One region of the Actinacidiphila sp. bgisy145 genome, then DNA from elsewhere that is predicted to be linked to it. Evidence: riboswitches for the same ligand, from Rfam matches in the RefSeq annotation. Region 1 holds a riboswitch; each other region holds the start of a gene.
What was found. A riboswitch is a leader RNA that binds a small molecule or an ion and turns the genes downstream of it on or off. The one in region 1 is predicted to bind S-adenosylmethionine.
Positions count from the first base shown of each region.

Region 1 (5,100 bases):
GATCGCGCTGTAGTGGACGAAGACATCCGCACCACCGTCGACCGCGATGAAGCCGTAGCCCTTCTCCGCGTTGAACCACTTGACGGTGCCCTGAGCCATCCCTAACTCCCCTATTGCTGGCCCTATCGCGGCCCCGCACTTCGCGGGCCCGGGTCAGACCTCACCCGCCCGCGGAACCCGTGCCTTTGACAGGTGGGAACCCTGGGGGGCGTGCGCCGGAACGCGTCGACCGCGGCTGAATGTATCTGCACGGATGCCGTCTGCAACAGGTCAATCGGACGAGAATTCTGGGCGCGACCCATCGGAAATCGCCTGAGAAATAACGATAAGGCAGGGCAAGCCGGGCCGGACATAGCGGACGAAAAGGAGAATTCGCTCGTGAATTTGGCGATAAATCGCCGTGGCCGCGCCACACCTGGGGTCCATGCCACGGGATTGCCTACGGCAACTGTACAACTCTTCAACTACCGCTTCGGCACACGCATGCCCCGCTCACCCGAAGGGGTGAACGGGGCACAAACCGCCCGAATCCGGAACCGCCGCCCAACTCCCGTTGGGCGGCGGCCGGTTCACTCGGCGACCGGCGGGCAGATCCGGTGGCCGGCCGGAGGTTCAGCCGCCTGCGACCGCGGGAATGATCGAGACACTCGCGCCGTCCGGCACGACCGTCTCGAGCCCCTGGGAAAACCGCACGTCGTCGTCGTTGACATACACGTTCACAAAGCGGCGCAGCTTTCCCGCGTCGTCGAGCACGCGCGCCGAAATTCCCTTGTGATCGCGCTCCAGGGAGTCGATCACTTCGGCGAGGGTGGCACCCTCGGCCGGCACCTCGGCCTGGCCGCCGGTGTAGGTGCGGAGAATGGTGGGGATACGTACGGAAGCACTCATGCGAGGCCAGCCTCTCGGAATGCGGCAAGGGTCGGGCGGATGGTCGCGGTCGGCCCGGTGGTCGGCGCCACCGCGTCCAGGGTCTTCAGTCCGTCGCCGGTGTTGAGCACGACGGTCTCGGTGGCCGGGTCGAGCTGCCCGGACTCGATCAGCTTCTTCAGCACACCGACGGTCACCCCGCCCGCGGTCTCCGCGAAGATGCCCTCGGTCCGCGCCAGCAGCTTGATCGCGTCCACGATCTGCGCGTCGTCCACGTCCTCGACGGCCCCGCCGGTGCGCCGGGCGATGTCCAGCACGTACGGGCCGTCCGCGGGGTTGCCGATCGCCAGCGACTTGGCGATGGTGTCGGGCTTCACCGGCCGTACGACGTCGTGCCCGGCCTTGAAGGCCGTCGACACCGGGGAGCACCCCTCGGCCTGGGCGCCGAAGATCTTGTACGGCTTCTCCTCGACCAGGCCGAGCGCGATCAGCTCCTTGAGGCCCTTGTCGATCTTGGTGAGCTGGGAGCCGGACGCGATCGGGATGACCAGGTTGTCCGGCAGCCGCCAGCCGAGCTGCTCGGCGATCTCGTAGGCGAGCGTCTTGGAGCCCTCGCCGTAGTACGGGCGCAGGTTGACGTTGACGAAGCCCCAGCCCTCGCCGATCGGGTCGCCGATCAGTTCCGAGCAGAAGCGGTTCACGTCGTCGTAGCTGCCCTCGATGCCGACGAGTTCGCCGCCGTAGACCGCGGCCATCACGACCTTGCCGGCCTCCAGGTCGTGCGGGATGAAGACGCAGGAGCGCAGGCCCGCCCGGGAGGCGGCGGCGCCGACGGCGCCGGCCAGGTTGCCGGTGGAGGAGCAGGACAGCGTGGTGAGGCCGAAGGTGCGGGCGGCCTCCAGCGCGATCGCGACCACCCGGTCCTTGAAGGAGTGGGTGGGGTTGCCGGAGTCGTCCTTGACGTGCAGGCCGCCGGTGATGCCCAGTTCGCGGGCGAGGTTGTCGGCCTTGACGAGCTTGGTCCAGCCCGGGTTCAGGTTGGGCTTGTCGGCGACGTCGGCGGGCACCGGCAGCAGCGGGGCGTAGCGCCAGATGTTGGTCGGGCCGGCCTCGATCCGGGCGCGCAGCGCCTCGGGGTCACCGGTCGGCAGGTCGTAGGCCACTTCCAGTGGCCCGAAACACTCCAGGCACGCGAAGACCGGGCTCAGCGGGTAGCGGGTGCCGCACTCCCGGCAGGACAGCGCGGCGGCCGGGCCGAACGGTGCGGGGGCGGCGTCGGCACCTTGGGTGCCGGCAGCGGAGTCGGTGGTGCTTGCGACGGTTTGCGCAGCCATGACAGGCGAGGCCCTTTCTCCTCATCTTCCTCGCACGCGGGCGCGTCACGAGACGGAATTGGCACCTTCCCCACCGTGCGTGACCTCGCGGTCGGCGGGAGGGTTGCCGGGGCTTCTACGGGCCGTTCCCTCTGCCCCTCTGGATGAGCGGTATGGCGACCGGGTCGGTACGGACCGGGCCCGTCGCATTTGTGCGCGTCACGCCCCCGGCATGCGGTGGCGTCACGCGTTGTTCAAGACTGTAACCGACACAGGTGACGGTTGAGGTAGCCGTCCGCACCGCGAGATGGATCACATGCCCGGTCCGGGGCGTGCCGAGGGAGAGGACTCACGTGCTCGACGAGGTGGAGCGCTGGCTGCGCCGCCGGTCCTGGTCGGCCGCCCAGCGGCCGCTTGACCTGCTGCTCGCCGCCAAGCGCGCGGCCGGCGACCGGGGCACGGTCAGCGTGGTGCTGCCGGCGCTGGACGAGGAGGCGACCGTCGGCGCGATCGTGGCGGCGATCCGCCGCGACCTGATGTCCGCCGCGGCGCCGCTGGTGGACGAGGTGGTCGTGGTCGACTCCGGCTCCACCGACCGCACGGCCGCGGTCGCCGCCGGGGCCGGGGCCCGCGTGGTCGGGCGGGACGCGATCCTGCCCCGGCTGCCGGCCCTGCCCGGCAAGGGCGAGGTGCTGTGGCGGTCGCTACTGGTCACCCGCGGCGAGATCGTCTGCTTCGTCGACGCCGACCTGCGGGAGTTCGACGCCCGTTTCGTCTCCGGGATCGTCGGGCCGCTGCTCACCGACCCCGCGGTGCAGCTGGTCAAGGCGATGTACGACCGCCCGCTGGAGACCGGCGGCACCGTGGTGCCCGCCGGCGGCGGCCGGGTCACCGAACTCGTCGCCCGCCCGCTGCTCAACCTGCACTGGCCGCAGCTGGCCGGCTTCGTCCAGCCGCTCGGCGGGGAGTACGCCGCCCGCCGCTCGCTGCTGGAGCGGCTGCCCTTCCCGGTCGGCTACGGCGTCGAACTCGGCATGCTGATCGACGCGTTGGGGCTCGTCGGGCTCGACGGGCTCGGGCAGGTCGATGTCGGGGTGCGGCACCACCGGCACCAGGACGGCCAGGCGCTCGGGCGGATGGCCGCCGCGATCTACCGCACAGCCCAGGTCCGGCTCGCCCGCGGCCAGCTGGTCCGCCCGCACCTCACGCAGTTCGGCCGCGCCGGCTCCGCCTTCGTACCGCGCACCCACCCGGTCGACACCGAGGAGCGCCCGCCGATGGCCGACCTGCCGGAGTACCTCGCCCGCAAGGCGGCGTAGGCGCGGCGCCGGGGGCCACCGCCGCGGGCAAAGAGTGCCGCCGGCACGTTTGAGCTGCGCGGCAACCGGCAAAGCTGCGGGCATGGAGGGATCTTCGCAGGGTGCCCGGATTCTGGTCGCGTCGAACCGCGGCCCGGTGTCGTACACCGTGGAGGGCGACGGCAGCCTGGGGAGCCGCAGGGGCGGCGGCGGGGTCGTCTCCGGGCTGAGCGCGATCGGCCCGGACGCGGGTGCCGTGTGGGTGTGCGCGGCGCTGTCGGACGGCGACCGGGAGGCGGTGCGCCGCGGGGTCGCCGAGCCCGGGGTGCGGATGCTCGCGATCCCCCCGGAGGTCTTCCACGCGGCGTACAACGACATCGCGAACTCGGTGCTGTGGTTCGTGCACCACCTGCTCTACCAGACGCCCTTCGAGCCGCTCTTCGACGAGGAGTTCCACGGCCGCTGGGCCGCCTACGAGGCGTACAACGAGGCGTTCGCCGACGCGCTCGCCCAGGAGGCGGCCGAGGGCGCCGCCGTCCTCGTGCAGGACTACCACCTCGCGCTGGTGCCCGCGCTGCTCCGTGAGCGCCGCCCCGACCTGCGGATCGGCCACTTCTCGCACACCCCGTGGGCCCCGCCGGACTACTTCCGCCTGCTGCCCGACGACGTGGCCGCGCGCCTGCTCACCGGCATCCTCGGCGCCGACCGGGCCGGGTTCCTCACCCACCGCTGGGCCGCCGCCTTCGCCGCGTGCTGTGCCGACGTGCTCGGCGCGGAGGTGGCCGCGGACGGCGGCTCGGTGACGTACCGGGGCCGCACCACCCGGCTCGGCGTGCACGGTCTGGGCGCCGACGCGGAGTTCCTGCGCGAGCGCGCCCGGCGGCCCGACGTGGACGAGCGGATGGCGGCGCTGCGGGCCGAGGCGGGTCCCGGCCGGCGGCTGATCGTGCGGGTGGACCGCACCGAGCTGTCCAAGAACATCGTGCGCGGGCTGTACGCCTACCGGCGGCTGCTGGTGGAGCACCCAGGCTGGCGCGAGCGCGTGGTCCATGTCGCGTTCGCCTACCCCTCGCGGCAGGACCTGGCAAGCTACCGGGAGTACACCGAGGAGGTCTCCCGGGTGGCCGCGGCGGTCAACGAGGAGTTCGGCACCGCGGGCTGGACGCCGGTCATCCTCAAGGTCGACGACGACTTCGCCCGCTCCCTGGCGGCGTACCGGCTGGCCGACGTGGCGCTGGTCAACCCGATCCGGGACGGGATGAACCTGGTCGCCAAGGAGGTGCCGGTCGTCTCCGACCAGGGGGTGGCGCTGGTGCTGTCCCGTGAGGCGGGCGCCTTCGAGGAGCTGGGCGACGACTCCTTCGTGGTCAATCCGTACGACATCCGCGCGACCGCAGTCGCCCTCAACGAAGCGCTGACGCTCCCCGAGGCCGAGCGCGCCGACCGTTCCAAGCGGCTTGCCGCGGCAGCCACCGCGCTGCCGCCCAGCCGCTGGTTCCTCGACCAGCTCCAGGCGATCGGCGGCTGACCGCTTTTCGTTCCGCGGCGCCCTGGTGGGGGCCGGTCAGGCGAGTTGGTCGGCCAGGTGTTCCAGCAGGTGGACGACGCCTGCCGGGCCCGCC
Region 1 is NZ_JBYIRL010000048.1:8,094-13,193, reverse strand. Features, by position in the region: gene AC3ERT_RS31680 (cold-shock protein) at 1-99, opposite strand, end outside; gene AC3ERT_RS31675 (ubiquitin-like small modifier protein 1) at 613-888, opposite strand; gene thrC (threonine synthase) at 885-2,201, opposite strand; SAM riboswitch class I at 2,220-2,351, opposite strand; gene AC3ERT_RS31665 (glucosyl-3-phosphoglycerate synthase) at 2,534-3,499, shown strand; gene AC3ERT_RS31660 (alpha,alpha-trehalose-phosphate synthase (UDP-forming)) at 3,582-5,006, shown strand; gene otsB (trehalose-phosphatase) at 5,043-5,100, opposite strand, start outside.

Region 2 (5,100 bases), on a different contig from region 1:
CCGCTGACCTGCTGGCGGCGGATCACCCGCGACTTCTCCTCGGCGTCGGCCGCGCTGTCGCCGAGGACGAAGCTCACGCCGGGCAGGATCAGCAGTTCCTCGGCGGTGCGGCCGTACTTCGGGAGGCGGCCCTTGACGTCGGCGTAGAACGCCTTGCCCGCCTCCAGGGTGCCGTGCCGGGTGAAGATCGCGTCGGCGGCGGAGGCGGCGAACTCCCGGCCCTGCTCGGAGTCGCCGGCCTGGAAGACCACCGGGTGGCCCTGCGGGCCGCGCGGCACGTTGAAGTGGCCGCGGATGTCGAACTGGGTGGTGCGGTGGTCGAACCGGCCGGGTCCCGGCGCCCGCAGGAAGGCGCCGCCCGCCCGGTCCGCGATGACCTCGCCGCCCGGCCAGGAGTCCAGCAACTCCCGTACGGCGGTGAGGAACTGGCGGGCCCGCTCGTAGCGGTCGGGCTGGGCGAGGTAGCCGCCGCGGCGGAAGTTCTCGCCGGTGAAGGCGTCCCAGGAAGTGACCACGTTCCAGGCGGCGCGACCGCCCGAGAGGTGGTCGAGCGACGCGAACTGCCGGGCCACCTCGTAGGGTTCGTTGAAGGTGGAGTTGATGGTGCCGGCCAGGCCCAGCCGGTCGGTGACGGCGGCGAGCGCGGCGAGCACCGTGAAGGTGTCGGGGCGGCCGACGACGTCCAGGTCGTGGATGAGGCCGCCCTGTTCGCGCAGCCGCAGCCCCTCGGCCAGGAACAGGAAGTCGAACTTCGCCCGTTCCGCGGTGCGCGCCAGGTGGACGAAGGAGCTGAAGTCGATCTGGCTGCCGGCGGCCGGGTCGCTCCACACGGTGGTGTTGTTGACGCCGGGGAAGTGCGCGGCGAGGTGGATCTGCTTGCGCGGCTTGCCATTGCTGCCGGGTGTGCCGGTCCGGTCGGTGCTGCTCATGCGGGGTCTGCCTCCTGGGGCTTCGCGCGGGTCGCTCAGGCGGGGGCGTAGCGGTTGGCCGGGCGGGGCAGGCCGAGCAGCCCGCGCAGCGTGTCGGCCTGGTACGACTCGCGGAAGGCGCCGCGGCGCTGGAGTTCGGGCACCAGGTCGCGGCTGACGCGGGCCAGGTCGTAGGGCAGCGTCGCGGGGCGCAGCCGGAAGCCGGTCAGCCCGGTGGCGGCGAACTCCAGCAGCAGGTCGGCGAGTTCGGCGGCGGTGCCGGTGAAGACCAGGGCGTCACTGGCGTAGGGCGCGTCCAGTTCGGCGTCCAGCCGGGCGCGGCGCTCGGCGGCCCGGCCGGGCTCCTCGTCGAGGAAGACCACCAGGTCCGCGAAGACGTGCACGGTCTGGCCGCCCCGCCCGGCCTCCTCCTGCGCCTGGCGGATCTCGCCGACGACCGCGGCCGCCTGCCCGATGCCGTGCGGGGTGGTGAAGCCGAGGTCGGCGGAGGAGGCGACCAGGCGGAAGGGCTCGGTGCGGTGCGCGAGCGCGGCCACCAGCGGCTGGCCCTGCGGCGGGCGCGGGGTGATGGAGGGCCCCTTGACGCTGAAGTGCGGTCCCTCGAAGTCGATGTAGTGCAGCTTGTCGCGGTCGATGAAGCGGCCGGTGGCCACGTCGCGGATCTCCGCGTCGTCCTCCCAGCTGTCCCACAGCCGCCGCACCACCTCGACGTAGTCGGCGGCCTCGCCGAACAGCTCGGCCAGCAGCGCCCTGCCGTCCGGGGTTTCCAGCGCGTCGAGCGACAGCCCGGGCAGGGTGCGGCGGCCGAAGTGCGCGGCCTCGTCGGGCCGGGCGGACACCCGCACCTGGACCCCGGCGCGGCCGGTGCTGACGTAGTCGAGGGTGGCGATCGCCTTCGACAGGTGGAACGGCTCGGTATGGGTGACCACCGCGACCGGCAGCAGGCCGATGTGCCGGGTCAGCGGTGCGATCCGGGCGGCGGTCAGCACCGCGTCCAGCCGGCCTCGCACCTGGTCGGTCCGCTCGTCGGGGCCGGTGGGCAGGGACGACTGGAGGCCGAGGGAGTCCTCGATGGTGAGCAGGTCCAGCAGGCCGCGTTCGGCCTCGGCGGCCAGGTCGGCCCAGTAGCGCGCGGTGAACAGCTCGGCCGGCCGCGCGTCGGCCTCCCGCCAGGCGGCGGGGTGCCAGCCGGCGCCGTCGAGGGCGACCGCGAGGTGGAGGGGGGTGGTGGATCGGGACATGGACGTACCGCTTCCTGCTCGGACGGGCCGCGGGCGAACGGCCGGGGCATGGAGGTCGGGGTGTGGACGGATCGGGGTGCGTACGGATCGGAGTGCGTACGGGATCGGGTGCCTACGAGGGCGCCGGGCCGCGGGTCCCCTCCGCACGCGGCGGACCGGCGGCCGCGGGGCCGGCGGCGGGCAGGCCGGAGGGAACCGGACGGGCCCGCACCGGGAACGGCGTCGTCCCCGGGTGGGCCGGCGGAAGGACGGAGGATGCGCGCAGGGCGCCAGGGTGAAGCGGGGGTGGAGCGGGCTCAGCCGGCGGTACGCGGCAGCCGGGCCGTCGGTGTGCCCGGACACAGGGCGCCGGCGACGCGCTGGAGGTCGATGTGGCGGCGCGAGTACGTGACGAGGCCGGGTACGCCGGGGGGCGTCGACTGCTCGCTGTCGCCGCGCACTTCGCACCTCCCGCCTCGATCGGCTCACGCCTGCCGAGCTCGCGCTTGCCGAGCCGCCGTCGGCTCCGCCGGGTCGTCACCTGGAGCACCCCACCGCGACGGAGGGTTGCCGGTCAGCCGGCCAGGGCCTTGGTTGCTGACGCTCATGACCTGCAAGCACGGTAACTCGGTGCCGTGTTCGAACACAATCCCCCCTCGCCGGACGCGATCCGCGCCACATCCGGCGGGCGCCGAGGGGGATTGCCCGGCCGCCGCCCTGCGGTTAACGTGCTGAGGGCACGGGCCCGGTGTCACGCGGCCCGCCACGACCGGTGTCCGCGGTCGTACCACCGGCCGTCAGGCCCGGCGCCCACAGCGCCGAAGACAGCGAGGGGACGGGCATGGACGCAGACCGACGCGGCCTGGCGCAGTGTCCCCGCGGCTTCGCCCGGACCCGGGTGGTCCGGCGCCATGTCGACCTGCTCCGCGTGTGCAGCGCCCTGTGTCCGGGGACGCCCGCGGCCCGCTGACGGCCCGCCGCCGTTCCTTCCGCACCTCCCGCACCTCCCGCTTTCCCACCGCCGCGCCATCGGTGCCGCGGCCCACTCCCCCGGCGTGCGCGGCCGGCTGAACTCCCGCCCGCCCCTGCCCTCCTTCCCGGTGGCCCCGCCCGGCCGGCCGGCCCCGCGCGGGGCCGCCATGCCCGGATGCCGCCGCGCTCCCCGACGAGACGGGAACCCCGACGATGCCCCAGCACGACACCTCCGGGCCGGTCACCGCCGCCCCCGGCCACCCGCCGCCCCCGCCCGACCCGACCGCGCCCGGCAAACCCGCGGACGCGGGCCGGCCCGCGTCCGACCGGCCCACCACGTCCGCAGCCGATCAGCCCGCTGAGCCGAAATCCGACCGGCCGCCGTCCCCGGAGTTCCGCGCGCTGGACGTCCGCCCGGCCGACGCCTCGCTGCTCGCCGCCCGGATCGTGCCGCTGCGGCGGCCGGGGCAGTGGCTCTCGGCGGCGGTGCTGCTGGTGCTCTTCGCGATGCTCGTCCACACCCTGGCCACCAACCCGCGCTTCCAATGGCACGTGGTCGGCCACTACTTCCTCAGCTCCTCGATCCTGCACGGCCTCGAGCTGACCCTGTGGCTGACCGGCGCGGTGATGGCCAGCGGCTACCTGCTGGGGGTCGGCGTCGCCGCGATGCGGCTGTCGCGCAACCCCGTGCTGCGCGCGCTGAGCTTCGGCTACGTCTGGCTGGTGCGCTCGGTCCCGCCGCTCGTCCAACTGCTCTTCTGGTACGAACTGGCCTCGCTGTACCCGCGGTTGTCGGTGGGGGTGCCGTTCGGGCCGCAGTTCGCGGGCGTCTCGACCGCGCACCTGTTCAGCGGGGTGCTGGCCGCCTACGTCGGGCTGACGCTGGACGTGGCCGCGTTCTCCTCGGAGATCGTCCGCGGCGGCATCCTGTCGGTCGACCGCGGGCAGCGCGAGGCGGCGCGGGCGCTGGGGCTGGGCGAGGGGCGGATCTTCCGCCGGATCGTGCTGCCGCAGGCCATGCCCGCGATCATCCCCGCCTCCGGCAACCTGCTGATCGGCATGCTGAAGGCGACCTCGATCGTCAGCGTCATCGCGGTCCAGGACCTGCTGTACTCCAGCCAGTTGATCTACAACCAGAACTTCCTGATCATGCCGCTGCTGCTGGTCGCCACCCTCTGGTACGTCATCCTGACCACGCTGCTGTCGGTCGGCCAGTACTACGTCGAGCGGCACTACGCGCGCGGCAGCGGGCGGCCCGGCGACCGTACCGCGCGCGGCTTCTGGCAGGTGGCCCGCGCGAACGTACCGCTGTTCGGGCCGGCCGGCGCCTCCACCGCGGCGGGGCTGTCATGAGCGCCGGCGGGCGGCCGCTGGTGCGGGTGCGCGGCCTGCGCAAGAGCTACGGCGCGCACACCGTGCTGGACGGTGTGGACCTCGACGTGCGCGAGGGCGAGGTCACGGTGCTGCTCGGGCCGTCCGGGTCCGGGAAGTCGACGCTGCTGCGCTGCGTGAACCACCTGGAGCGGCCGGACGCCGGGTTCGTGGAGATCGGCGGCGAGCTGGTCGGCTACCGGCACGACGGCGGGCGGCTGCACGAGCTGCGGGCGCGCGCGGTCACCCGGCAGCGGGCGGACGTCGGCATGGTCTTCCAGCAGTTCAACCTCTTCCCGCACCTGACGGTGCTCGGCAACATCGTCGAGGCACCGGTGGCGGTGCGCGGCGTCCCCCGCAAGCAGGCCGCCGCCCGGGCGCGCGAGCTGCTCGAACGGGTGGGCCTGGCGGGCCGGGAGGACTCCTATCCCCGGCAGTTGTCCGGCGGCCAGCAGCAGCGGGTGGCGATCGCCCGCGCACTGGCGATGGACCCGCGGCTGCTGCTCTTCGACGAGCCGACCAGCGCGCTCGACCCCGAACTCGTGGGCGAGGTGCTGGCGGTGATCCAGGACCTGGCGGTCAGCGGTATGACGATGATCGTCGTCACC
Region 2 is NZ_JBYIRL010000015.1:141,542-146,641, reverse strand. Features, by position in the region: gene AC3ERT_RS16160 (NtaA/DmoA family FMN-dependent monooxygenase) at 1-929, opposite strand, end outside; gene AC3ERT_RS16155 (LLM class flavin-dependent oxidoreductase) at 965-2,170, opposite strand; gene AC3ERT_RS16150 (putative leader peptide) at 2,467-2,610, opposite strand; SAM riboswitch class IV at 2,647-2,761, opposite strand; gene AC3ERT_RS16145 (amino acid ABC transporter permease) at 3,335-4,474, shown strand; gene AC3ERT_RS16140 (amino acid ABC transporter ATP-binding protein) at 4,471-5,100, shown strand, end outside.
Region 2: another riboswitch for S-adenosylmethionine. It lies ahead of AC3ERT_RS16150 (putative leader peptide); the one in region 1 lies ahead of thrC (threonine synthase).

Region 3 (5,100 bases), on a different contig from region 1:
CGCGTCCACGGTGTCGGCCGGCCGCACCCCGAGGGTGTCGCGCGGCGGCAGCGCCAACTCGCGGCGCAGCCCGGCCGCCGCGTCCAGCACCGTGTCCAGCAGCAGCCGCAGCCGGACCTCCTCCACACTGCGGCCCTCGCGCACCGCGCGCCGCCCGGCCTCCACGGCCGCCTCGGCCTCGGTGAGCTTCGTCCGCAGCCGGCGGGCCTCGCTCTCGGCCGCGGCGCGCTCGCGCGCGGCGGCCGCCCGGACCTCGTCCAGTTCGGCCTGGAGCTTGCGCTGCGCGGACTCCGCCCGCTTCACGTCGCTGTGCGCGGCGCGCAGCTTGCGGTGCAGCGCGTCGCCCTCCTTGCGTACGGCGTCCAGCTCGCCGCGGGCGCGGGCCGCGTCCGCGCGGACCTGCGCCTGGAGCGCGGCCACCTCCTCGCGCAGCCGGGCGAGTTCGCGCACCGCCTCCTCGTCGGCCCGCTCGGCGTCGGCCCGTTGGACCTCCTCGCCCGCGGTCGCCACGAGCTTGGCCCAGCCCTCCGGGCGCAGCAGGTACGCCGCCGCGGCCACGTCCAGCGGATCGGCGGCCGGCGGCGCGGTGCCGGCGTCGAGCGCGCCGGTCAGCTCCGGCTGCGCCTCGCGCAGCCGCCCGGCGACCTTCTGCCGGAACGCGGCGTCGGACTCCAGGGCGGCGGCCAGCGCGGTCCCGGCGTACTTCACGCGGCGGGTGGGGGTGAAACGGGCGTACGGGCGCAGGGACACCGGCAGTTCGGGGAAGGTGAACCCGCCGAAAGCGTCGGCGGCGATGGCGACCACCCGGTGGCGCACGCCCTCGGGCAGCGGCCGGTCGAGCGTCGGCTCGCCGGGACCCGGCGCGAGCTCCTCGTCGGGCAGCGGTCGGCCGCCGTTACCATCCACCAGTCACTCCCTGTCGGGTTCCTCGGCGCCCTCCCGGCCTCCTTCGATCCCTCCGGCCGTCGCCTGCTGCTTCCATTGTCCCCGCAACAGGACTCAACCCTGTGCGGGACCGTCCGTCACGTCCTTGCCAGGCCGGTCCACCAGTTCGATCTGGTCGACCGCGTTGCACCACCGGCAGCGCACGGACTCCACGGTCTCGCTGAGCACCTCGGTCTCCTCGGTGCGCGGCTCGCCGCCCAGGTCGAGGTGGACGTACTCGACCACCCGGGTCGAACGGGTGACGTCGAACCTCGTCAGGTTGCCGCACAGGGTGCAGCGCCACCTGGTGGTCGCGGTCGGCAGGGGAACCGTCATCGGCTCGGGCACCTCTCTCGTCTCGGTGCGTCCACGGGGGGCGGACCTCGGCTCACCCCTACCCATCAGGACGGGCGTGTGTGCCCCGGTCACCCTACGGCCTTGGAGGCACGGCGCGCTGCGGCGAGGCGTTCCCTGCCGGTTGGTCCGCTTCCGTCATGATCGGTGCATGGTCATCCCGGTGTACGACAAGAACCCGGTCCGCCGCCGTCCGGTCGTGACCTACGCGCTCATCGCCCTGTGCACCGCGGTCTTCCTGGCCGGCCCGGTCTCCGGCTTCGTCCGCCTCTACGGCAGCGGTCACGCGCTCCAGTGCGCGCAGGCGGTGTACTTCGACCGCTGGGGGGTGATCCCCAGCGAGCTGTTCCACGGCCGCACCCCGGTCGCGCAACTCGACCTGCCCGCGGGCTGCCGCACCCCGGGCGCCTTCCCGAAGGTGCCGTTCCTGTCGGTGCTGACCTCGATGTTCGTGCACGGCGGCTGGCTGCACCTGATCGGCAACATGCTCTTCCTCTACGTCTTCGGGGACAACGTGGAAAGCCGCATGGGCCGGGTGCGCTTCGCGCTGTTCTACCTCGCGGCGGGCTACCTCGCCGCCTACGGGTTCGCCTTCGCCAACAGCGGGGACACCCAGAGCCTGGTCGGCGCGTCGGGGGCGATCTCCGGGGCCCTGGGCGCCTACCTCTACCTCTATCCCAGGGCCCGGGTGACCAGCCTGTTCCCGTTCCTGTTCTTCGTGCCGCTGCGCTTCCCGGCGTGGGTGGTGCTCGGCTTCTGGTTCGTGCTCCAGTGGCTGGCCGCGCAGACCGCGCAGGGCGGGCCCGGCGTCGCCTACCTCGCGCACGTGGTCGGTTTCGCCTTCGGCTTCCTGTGCGCATGGGTCTGCTACCGGCCACGGCGTAAGGTGAGCGTCGTCATCGCACCCACCCGAGGAGACGTCCAGCCGTGATCACCGCGATCGTGCTCATCAAGACCTCAGTGGACCAGATCCCCGAGATCGCCGAGTCGATCGCCGCACTGGAGCACGTCAGCGAGGTGTACTCGGTGACCGGGACCTACGACCTGGTCGCCCTGGTGCGGGTCGCCCGCCACGACGACCTCGCCGACATCATCCCCGGGCGCATCTCCAAGATCCCGGGTGTCGAGGTGACCGACACGCACGTGGCGTTCCGGACGTACTCCCAGCACGACCTGGAGGCCGCGTTCTCCATCGGGCTGGACTCCTAGCCGCCCGTACTCCTGGCTGCCCGTACTCCTGGCCGCCCGCGCCTTCGTGGAGCGCGCCGTCCGTCAGCGGACGGGGACGCAGCGGCCCGCCTCGGTGCGGTAGCTCCATGCGGCGCCCTCGCGGACGAGGGTGCCGACGGCCCCGAGGAAGCGGTCGATGTGCTCCTGGGGGGTGCCCGCGCCGAAGCTGACCCGGACGGCGTTCAGGGAGCGCTCACCGGGCTCGGCGTCGGGGGCGCCGCACTCCCCCGGCTCGTCCGGCTCCGTGTCCAGGAGGGTCCGCACCAGCGGGTGCGCGCAGAACAGCCCGTCCCGTACACCGATCCCGTACTCCGCCGAGAGCGCCGCCGCGAAGTGCGAGGAGTTCCAGCCGCGCACGACGAAGGAGAGCACGCCGACCCGGGCCGAGCCGGACCCGAACAGCGAGAGCACCCGCACCTCGGGGAAGGCGGCGAGGCCGTCCCGCAGCCGGGCGAGCAGTTCACGCTCACGGGTGACAAGGGTGTCGAAGCCCGCCTCGGTAAGCGCCTTGCACGCCGACGCGATGGCGTAGGCGCCGATCACGTTCGGCGAGCCTGCCTCGTGCCGGGCGGTGCCGGAGTGCCACTCCACGGACAGCTCGTCACCGGAGCGGGCGACCTTGCGGGTGGCGCCGCCCCCGGCGAGGTACGGCTCGGCGTCCCGCAGCCAGTCGGCCCGCCCGGCGAGCACCCCGGCGCCGAACGGCGCGTACAGCTTGTGCCCGGAGAAGGCCACCCAGTCGACGTCGAGCGCGGTGATGTCCACCGGGTGGTGCGGGGCGAGCTGGGCGGCGTCCAGCACGATCCGGGCGCCGTGCCGGTGTGCGGCGGCCGCCAGTTCGCGCACCGGCCAGATCTCGCCGGTGACGTTGGACGCGCCGGTCACACAGACCAGCTTCGGGCCCTTGGGGGCGCCGTGCAGCGCCACGTCCAGGGACGCGACGGCCTGCTCCGGGGTGCGCGGCGCGGGCAGATACACGACCTGCCCGCCCTCGACGCGCTGCCAGGGCAGCAGGGCCGCGTGGTGCTCGGTGTCGAAGACGTAGACGCGGGTCCCGGCCGGGAGGGCGGCGGCCAGCAGGTTGAGCGAGTCGGTGGTGGAGCGGGTGAAGACCAGCTCGTCGTCCGGGCGGCAGCCCAGGAACTCCGCGACGGTCTCGCGGCTCTGCTCGAACAGGTCGGTCGACAGTTGCGAGAGGTAGCCGGCACCGCGGTGCACGCTGCCGTAGTACGGCGCGTAGGCGGCGACGTCGTCCCACACCCGCTGGAGCGCGGGGGCGCTCGCGGCGTAGTCGAGCGCGGCGTACCCCACTTCCCCACCGGTGACGAGCGGCACCCGCACGTCCCGGCCGAGTACGGGCAGCGGGGCGGACGTACAGGTGGGGCAGTCGGCGTCGGCGCCTTCGCTGATGGCGGTGGCGGTGGCGGTGGCCCCGACCGTGCTCTTGGCGGTGCTGGTGGTGCTGGTGCGGGCGGCGGAGGTGGCGGCGGTGGTCAAGGCGAACTCCCGGCGGAAGGCAGGCGAAAGCACCACGAAGCGGCGGCCGGGAACGGCCGCGCGGACGGCGCGGTGCAGAGGTGATCGGGCGGAATTGCTGGTGGCAGAACCGGGGCCGACAGGCCCTAACGCATTCGCTTGCTCATGAAAGAACTCCCCAGTCCGGCTTGCTGTGAGCCTCGCTGCATCACAGCCTGGTCATCACCCGGGGCACCCCGCCTCGGACGGAGGGTTGCCGGACAGCGAGCCGGGGCCTTTGCGCTGTCACTCGTGACCTGGGACAAGATTGTGCCATACGGCGGCGCGGGCGCAAGACCCCGTCCGGAAAGTGGACGGCGCCGTGCGCCCGCGCCTCTTCGCTACGCCCGGGTCGCCGCCACCCAGCGCTCCAGTACGCCCTCCGCCGCGCCCGAGTCGATCGACTCCGCCGCCCGGACCAGGCCGGCGCTGATCCGCTCCTCCAGGGTGCCGCCGCCGGTGGCCCCCAACGCGGTCAGCGTCGCCGCGGAGTTGAGCAGCACCGCGTCCCGCACCGGCCCGCGCTCACCGGCGAGCAGCCGCCGGGCCACCTCCGCGTTGTACCCGGCCTCGCCGCCGCGCAGCGCCTCCACCGGCACCAGCTCCAGGCCGACGTCCCGCGGGTCGAACCCGGTGTGCTCCACCTTGCCGTCCTTGACCACCCACACCTGCGAGGTCGCGGTAGTGGTCAGCTCGTCCAACCCGTCGTCACCGCGGAACACCAGCGCCGACGAACCGCGTTCGGCGAGCACCCCGGCGAGGATCGGCGCCATCCGCAGGTCCGCGACGCCGGTCGCCTGCGCCCGCACCCGCGCCGGGTTGGTCAGCGGGCCGAGGAAGTTGAAGGGCGTCGCCACCCCCAACTCGCTGCGCGCGGCGGCCACATGGCGCAGCGCCGGGTGGAACCGGACCGCGAAGCAGAAGGTGATGCCCACCTCCACGGCGACCTCCGCGACGCGCCGCGCGGGCAGGTCGAGGTTCACGCCGAGCGCGGCCAGCACGTCGGACGCGCCGCTCTTGGAGGACGCGGACCTGCTGCCGTGCTTCACCACCCGCGCGCCGGTACCGGCCACCACG
Region 3 is NZ_JBYIRL010000005.1:581-5,680, reverse strand. Features, by position in the region: gene AC3ERT_RS06265 (NYN domain-containing protein) at 1-909, opposite strand, end outside; gene AC3ERT_RS06260 (hypothetical protein) at 1,000-1,260, opposite strand; gene AC3ERT_RS06255 (rhomboid family intramembrane serine protease) at 1,430-2,209, shown strand; gene AC3ERT_RS06250 (Lrp/AsnC family transcriptional regulator) at 2,206-2,487, shown strand; gene AC3ERT_RS06245 (aminotransferase class V-fold PLP-dependent enzyme) at 2,551-3,918, opposite strand; SAM riboswitch class IV at 4,164-4,281, opposite strand; gene trpD (anthranilate phosphoribosyltransferase) at 4,365-5,100, opposite strand, start outside.
Region 3: another riboswitch for S-adenosylmethionine. It lies ahead of AC3ERT_RS06245 (aminotransferase class V-fold PLP-dependent enzyme); the one in region 1 lies ahead of thrC (threonine synthase).